2 linked regions of the Thermochromatium tepidum ATCC 43061 genome follow. The protein of the gene in region 1 interacts with the protein of each later gene in a pairwise test. Links are inferred from orthologs where the notes say so. Each region holds a gene or a part of one and is shown on either strand. Other genes may lie near its edges. The genes, in order: E6P07_RS01990 and ftsB.

What was found.
Region 2: the proteins of E6P07_RS01990 (region 1) and ftsB interact in binary tests that used the Escherichia coli proteins (3 or more experiments, as listed by UniProt). The link is inferred for Thermochromatium tepidum ATCC 43061 from one-to-one orthologs.

What each region holds. Positions count from the first base shown.
Region 1 is NZ_CP039268.1:415,217-418,478, reverse strand. The notes cover bases 1-2,942. They hold E6P07_RS01990 (cell division protein FtsQ/DivIB), read right to left. Parts: upstream 1,901-2,942; coding sequence 1,100-1,900; downstream 1-1,099. Other genes in these bases: murB (UDP-N-acetylmuramate dehydrogenase), read right to left, coding at 2,827-2,942; E6P07_RS01985 (D-alanine--D-alanine ligase), read right to left, coding at 1,904-2,830; ftsA (cell division protein FtsA), read right to left, coding at 1-1,093. In the rest of the region: more of murB, read right to left, coding at 2,943-3,262. UniProt on the Escherichia coli protein: Essential cell division protein. May link together the upstream cell division proteins, which are predominantly cytoplasmic, with the downstream cell division proteins, which are predominantly periplasmic. May control correct divisome assembly.
Region 2 is NZ_CP039268.1:2,671,299-2,674,330, forward strand. What follows is about bases 108-2,819. They hold ftsB (cell division protein FtsB), read right to left. Parts: upstream 1,759-2,819; coding sequence 1,456-1,758; downstream 108-1,455. Other genes in these bases: truD (tRNA pseudouridine(13) synthase TruD), read right to left, coding at 108-179; ispF (2-C-methyl-D-erythritol 2,4-cyclodiphosphate synthase), read right to left, coding at 188-667; ispD (2-C-methyl-D-erythritol 4-phosphate cytidylyltransferase), read right to left, coding at 755-1,459; eno (phosphopyruvate hydratase), read right to left, coding at 1,821-2,819. Outside these bases: more of truD, read right to left, coding at 1-107; more of eno, read right to left, coding at 2,820-3,032. UniProt on the Escherichia coli protein: Essential cell division protein. May link together the upstream cell division proteins, which are predominantly cytoplasmic, with the downstream cell division proteins, which are predominantly periplasmic.

The sequences.
Region 1 (3,262 bases):
CGACGACCTCCGACGGGCCAAGCACACGATTGGGCACCCCCAGACGCACCGGCATGTGTAACACCTCCTCGGCCAGCTCGATCAGACCGCGCATCTTGGCGCTGCCCCCGGTCAGCACCACACCTCCGGCGATCACATCCTCGAAGCCGCTACGTCGCAACTCGTTGTGCAACAGGGTCAACAACTCTTCGTAGCGCGGCTCGACGACCTCGGCCAGGGTCTGGCGCGAGAGCCGCCGTGGCGGGCGGTTACCGATGCTGGGGACTTCGATGCTATCCCCATTGGTTTCGAGCTGGGTCAGTGCATAAGCATGCTGGATCTTGATCTGCTCGGCATGCTGGGTCGGGGTGCGCAGGGCCACGGCGATGTCGTTGGTGACCTGATTGCCGGCGATCGGAATAACGGCCGTGTGTCGGATGGCGCCATCGGTGAAGACCGCCAGATCCGTGGTTCCACCGCCGATGTCGACCACACAGACGCCCAGCTCTTTCTCGTCCTCGCTAAGCACCGCGTAGCTCGCACTGAGCTGGGCCAAGACCAGATCATCGACCTCCAGCCCGCAGCGACGGACGCACTTGACGATATTCTGGGCCGCACTGGCCGCACCCGTGACCATGTGCACTCGGGCCTCTAGACGCACGCCGCACATCCCGATCGGCTCGCGGATACCCTCCTGGTCGTCGATGATGAACTCCTGTGGCAGGATGTGCAGGATCTTCTGATCGGTCGGGATGGCCACGGCGCGCGCGGCCTCGATGACGCGATCAACATCGGCCTGATTGACCTCGTGTTCCTTGATCGCGGTGATGCCGTGCGAATTGAGACTGCGAATATGGCTGCCGGCGATTCCAACATGGACCGAGTGGATCTCGCAATCGGCCATCAGCTCGGCCAGCTCGACCGCGCGCTGGATCGCCTGCACGGTAGACTCGATGTCCACCACCACACCCTTCTTGAGTCCGCGCGAGGGGTGGGTACCAAGACCAATGATCTCGATCTGGTCGTCGTCCTTGAGCTCGCCGACCAGACAGGCGATCTTCGAGGTTCCAATATCCAGACCCACCAGCAGACTCTTGTCGTTACGTCGCGCCATCCAGATTTACCCTCGATTGCCTGCGCGCGCTGCTACGCGCTCGGGAGACGCTCGAACCCCGGTGTCCGCGTTCGGTGCCCATGTCACCGCAAAACCATTGCTGTAACGCAGATCGACCTTGAGAGGCCGACCTGCCGCTTCCAGCTGGGCGGCGCTCGCCAGATAGCGCGCAAGCCGTTCCTCTACCTGTGCGGTCCCCAGACGCAACTCGGTCCCAGTGGAGAGCCTCAGGCGCCAGTCGCCACGCGGGTCAACCGACAGGTACTCGATCTTCTGATGGATGCGATCGAACGCGGCCTGCCACCGCTGATAGCGAGCGGTGACCTCGGGCGCGCGCTTGTCGTCGCCTTCAAGCAGGGGCAGATTGGACGGAAGGGTGTCGTCATGGGGGCGGAAGACGATGCCGTCGGCCGTCACCAGGCCATCGAGACTCCAGCGCGCGATGGGCCGGTATTCCTGGACCTGTACCCTCAGGGTATCCGGCCAGACCCGGCGCAAGGTCGCCTGTCCGACCCAGGGCAGCTCCTCGGCGGCCTGCTTGAGCTCGACCAGATCGGCGGTCAGGATACCACCCCGCAGTCGTTCGGTCAGTCGTTCTTGGAGCTGCTGGGATGAATGATGATGCACCTCGCCCTCGATCTGAATCAGCCGAATCGGCAGCAGTGTCGGTTCCCACAGCAAAAACAGCCAGCCGACCGCGCCGCACGCAAGCAGGATCAGCCCCCCGAGCAGGGCACGCACGCGCGTCCCCATCCATGTCGGATGGGCCGTCTGGCGGGTTTCAGCCTTATCGGATACTGTGTTCACGTTTTAGAGACTCGTCTCGAGAATGCGCCAAACCAGATCATCGAAGTCAATTCCGGCCGCACGCGCCGCCATGGGGACCAGACTGTGGTCGGTCATGCCTGGAACCGTGTTGATCTCCAGCAGGAAGGGCTGACCCGATGCGTCGAGCATCAGATCGACCCGGCCCCAGCCGCTGGCCCCCACCACCTCGAACGCCCGCAGCGCTAGTGCGCGCAGCCGCCCCTCGACCTCGGCATCCAGTCCGCTCGGGCAGTGATAGCGGGTGGTGTCGGCGCTGTACTTGGCCTCATAGTCGTAAAAGACGTGCGGCGTCTCCAGCCGGATCAGCGGGAGTGCCTCGCGCCCGAGGATGGCACAGGTGAACTCCGGGCCCTGGATCCAGCGCTCGGCGAGCACCAGGGGATCGAACGCCGCGGCAGCGCGCCAGGCGCGCTCCAGGTCCGCGACCGAGTCGACGCGCGCCATGCCGAGGCTTGAACCCTCGTGCACCGGCTTGATCATGAGCGGAAAGCCGAGTGCGACCGCGGACGACAGGTCGCCCTCGTCACGCAGCAGCACGAAGTCGGCCGTGGGCAGACCACAGCCGAGCCAGACCAGCTTGCAGCGGTATTTGTCCATGCCCAGCGCCGAACCGAGCACGCCCGAGCCGGTATAGGGCAGACCCAGGGTCGAAAGCGTCCCCTGGATCTGGCCGTCCTCGCCGCCGCGACCGTGCAGGATGATGAAGGCGCGATCGTATCCACCGCTGCGCAGCCGCTCCAGGAGGGTCGCGTCTGGGTCGATCGCTTCGACCGCAACGCCAAGACGCCGCAGGGACTCATGCACCATGCGCCCGCTCCTGAGCGAGATCTCGCGCTCGGCGGACTGCCCACCCATCAGGAGTGCCACCTTGCCAAAGCGTTCGGGTGCCCGTTTCATGTCAGTCGTCATGTCTGTTCTCCGGCGATACGCCGCACCTCTGGTATCAGACGGATGCCGGTGTGACGTTCGACCGTGTGTTGTATCTGTTCGATCAGGCGGGCAATGTCGGTCGCCGTCGCCCCGCCCCGATTGATGATGAAATTGGCGTGGATCGAAGAGACCTCGGCCCCGCCGATGCGCAGACCCTTGAGCCCGAGCGAGTCGATCAAACGCGCGGCATGATCTCCCGGTGGATTGCGGAACACCGAGCCGCAGCTCGGCTGGCCGACCGGCTGGGTCGCGGCACGGCGCTCGAGCAGCTCGCGGATACGCGCCAGGCTCACCGCGCCGTCACCCGGCGTCAGTTCCAGCTCGGCGGCCAAGAACCACTCGCCCACAGGTCCCCGGACCTCGCGATAGCCCGGTTCGTACTCAGAGGCCTCGCGTTGATGGATCCGTCCC
Region 2 (3,032 bases), 2.3 Mb from region 1 along the record:
CCGGTCTTGCGCACCCGGAGCAACCAGTGATCGCCCTCCCCGTCCGGCTCAAAGCCCAGCACCTCCGTGACCTGGAAGTCTTCGGGCGCGACACGCAGCCGACCCGAGCCGAGGGGCTCGCCATGCGCACGCGGCAGATCACTGAAGGTGGTCCAGCGGGGGAGCGCCGAGGCAGACATCCGAAGATTTAGCCGTCTGCCGTGACCAGCAGCACCACCGCCGCGGCGGCGATCCCCTCACCACGACCGGTGAAGCCCATGTGTTCCATGGTCGTTGCCTTGACATTGACGCGCTTGGGATCGCATTCGAGATCGAAGGCCAGGGTCTCGCGCATGGCCGGGATGTAAGGAGCCAGCTTGGGCTGCTGGGCGATGAGCGTCATGTCGGCATTGTGCACACGCAGGCCCAGGGTGCGCAGACTGTCGATCACCCGTCGCAGCAGGATCCGGCTGTCGATGTCGGCATAGGCGGCATCCGTGTCGGGAAAATGACGTCCGATGTCGCCCAATCCGGCGGCGCCCAGCAGGGCATCGCACAGGGCATGGATCAAGACATCGCCGTCGGAATGGGCGAGCATCCCCTGATCGTGCGGGATCTCGACCCCGCCGAGCACCAGCCGACGACCCGGCGTGAAACGATGGGCATCAAAGCCCTGACCGATCAGCATTTGGGGGGTCTCCAGTTTCCGGCTTCCAGCCTCTAGCGTCCGGTCGTTGGGATGAGCCCGGACGCTGGTGGCTGGACGCTGGCCGTTTCAAGAAATCCGTCCCTGGCGTTGCAGATAGAAGTGCGCGAGCGGCAGATCCTCAGCCCGCGTGATCTTGATGTTGTCGGCATGGCCCTCGATCAGGCGCGGCGCCAGCCCCAGACGCTCGATGGCCGAGGCGTCATCCGTGACCAGATCGCCAGCCTCCAGCGCCTCCTGTAGGGCGCGTCGCAGCAGACCGAGCCGGAACATCTGCGGCGTGTAGGCGTGCCACAGACTGGAGCGATCCACGGTCGTATCGATGCGCTCGCCCGCCCCGGCACGCTTCATGGTATCCCGCACCGGGATGCCGAGCAGACCGCCGACGGCATCGTCGAGCAGGCTGTCGATCAGCCGGTCGAGATCGTCCGGGCGCAGACAGGGACGCGCAGCATCATGCACCAGCACCCAGTCGTCGGCATCGGCCTGTCCCTCCAGGGACGCCAGGGCATTGAGGACCGAATGGCAGCGCTCGGCACCGCCCGGTGCGCGCCTTACCCGGGGATGACCGGCGTAGGCGGTCGCGTCCCAGTAACCATCCTCGGCACCCAGGGCCACCACCACGCCCGCGATGCGTTCGTGGCTGACGAAGAGGTCGAGCGTGTGCTCGATCACGGTACGACCGGCCAGTTCCAGATACTGCTTGGGCACGGCACTGCCCATGCGTCGTCCGACGCCTGCGGCGGGCAGGATGGCCCAGAGTCGTGTCGTCATGGTCGACCCTCCGGATTGGCGGACCTAGGTCGTTCGATGACCTGGATAAAGATCTCGCCCGGCTTGATCATGCCCAGCTCGCTGCGCGCACGCTCCTCGATCGCCTCGGAGCCTTCGCGCAGGTCGTCAACCTCGGCCTGAAGCGCGCGATTGCGCGCGCGCAGCCGCTCCAGCTCGGACTCCTCGAGGGCGATCTCGCGCTTGAGGCTGTGGAGCTCGGCGAGGCTCCCCTCGCCGACCCAGAGCCGGTACTGGAGCGCGCCCAGAAGCAGGGTCAATACCAGGATCAACCAGTACATACGCAAGCTCAGGACGTTCAGGGTCAGGGGACGCCGAACTCAAAGACCCCGACCCCAGGGCCTCAGATCCACTTGTTGAAGGCATCGCGTCCAGCATAGACGGCCTCATCGGCCAATTGGTCCTCGATACGCATCAATTGATTGTACTTGGCCACACGGTCCGAACGCGACAGCGAGCCGGTCTTGATCTGACCCGCGCCTGTAGCGACCGCGAGATCGGCGATGGTCGAGTCCTCGGTCTCGCCCGAGCGGTGCGAGATGATCGCGGTATAACCGGCCTTGTGCGCCATGGCGATGGCCTCCAGGGTCTCGGTCAGGGTGCCGATCTGGTTGACCTTGATCAGGATCGAGTTGGCGATGCCCTTGGCGATGGCCTGGCTGAAGATCCGGGTATTGGTGACGAAGATATCGTCGCCGACGATCTGCACCCTGTCGCCTAGACGCTCGGTCAGGCGCTTCCAACCGTCCCAGTCGCCTTCGGCCAGACCATCCTCGATCGAGAGGATCGGGTATTTGGCGACCCAGTCGGCCAAAAGCTCGATCAGTCCGTCTGAGCTCAGGGTGCGGCGCTCGCCCTTGAGCACATACTGTCCGTCCTTGTACAACGCGGAGGCGGCGACATCGAGACCCAGATAGATGTCGGAGCCGATCTTGAAGCCGGCGGTGTGGATGGCCTCGAGGATGGCCTCGATCGCCGCCTCGTTCGAGGCCAGATCGGGCGCAAAACCGCCCTCGTCGCCGACCGCCGTGGCCAGACCACGCCCATGCAGCACAGACTTGAGCGCGTGGAAGACCTCGGCACCATAGCGCACGGCCTCACGCAGGCTGCCGGCACCGACCGGTAGGATCAAGAACTCCTGGAAATCAATACTGTTGTCGGCATGTTCGCCACCGTTGATGATGTTCATCATCGGAACCGGCAGGCGATAAGGGCCAGTGGCGAGCGACTGATAGAGCGGCAGGGCCTTCTCCTGCGCGGCGGCATGGGCGACCGCGAGCGAGACGCCGAGCAGGGCGTTGGCACCCAGACGCGATTTGTTTTCGGTACCATCGACCTCGATCAGGCGGCGGTCGATCGCGGTCTGATCGCTGACCTCCATCCCGATCACGGCGTTGCGCAGTTCACCCTGGATATTGGCCACGGCGGTCAGCACGCCCTTACCGTTGTAGCGCGACTTGTCGCCATCGCGCAGTTCCAGCGCCTCGCGCGAGCCGGTGGAGGCGCCGGAAGGCACGATGGCGCGACCGATGGCGCCGGCGGCAGTGATGACGTC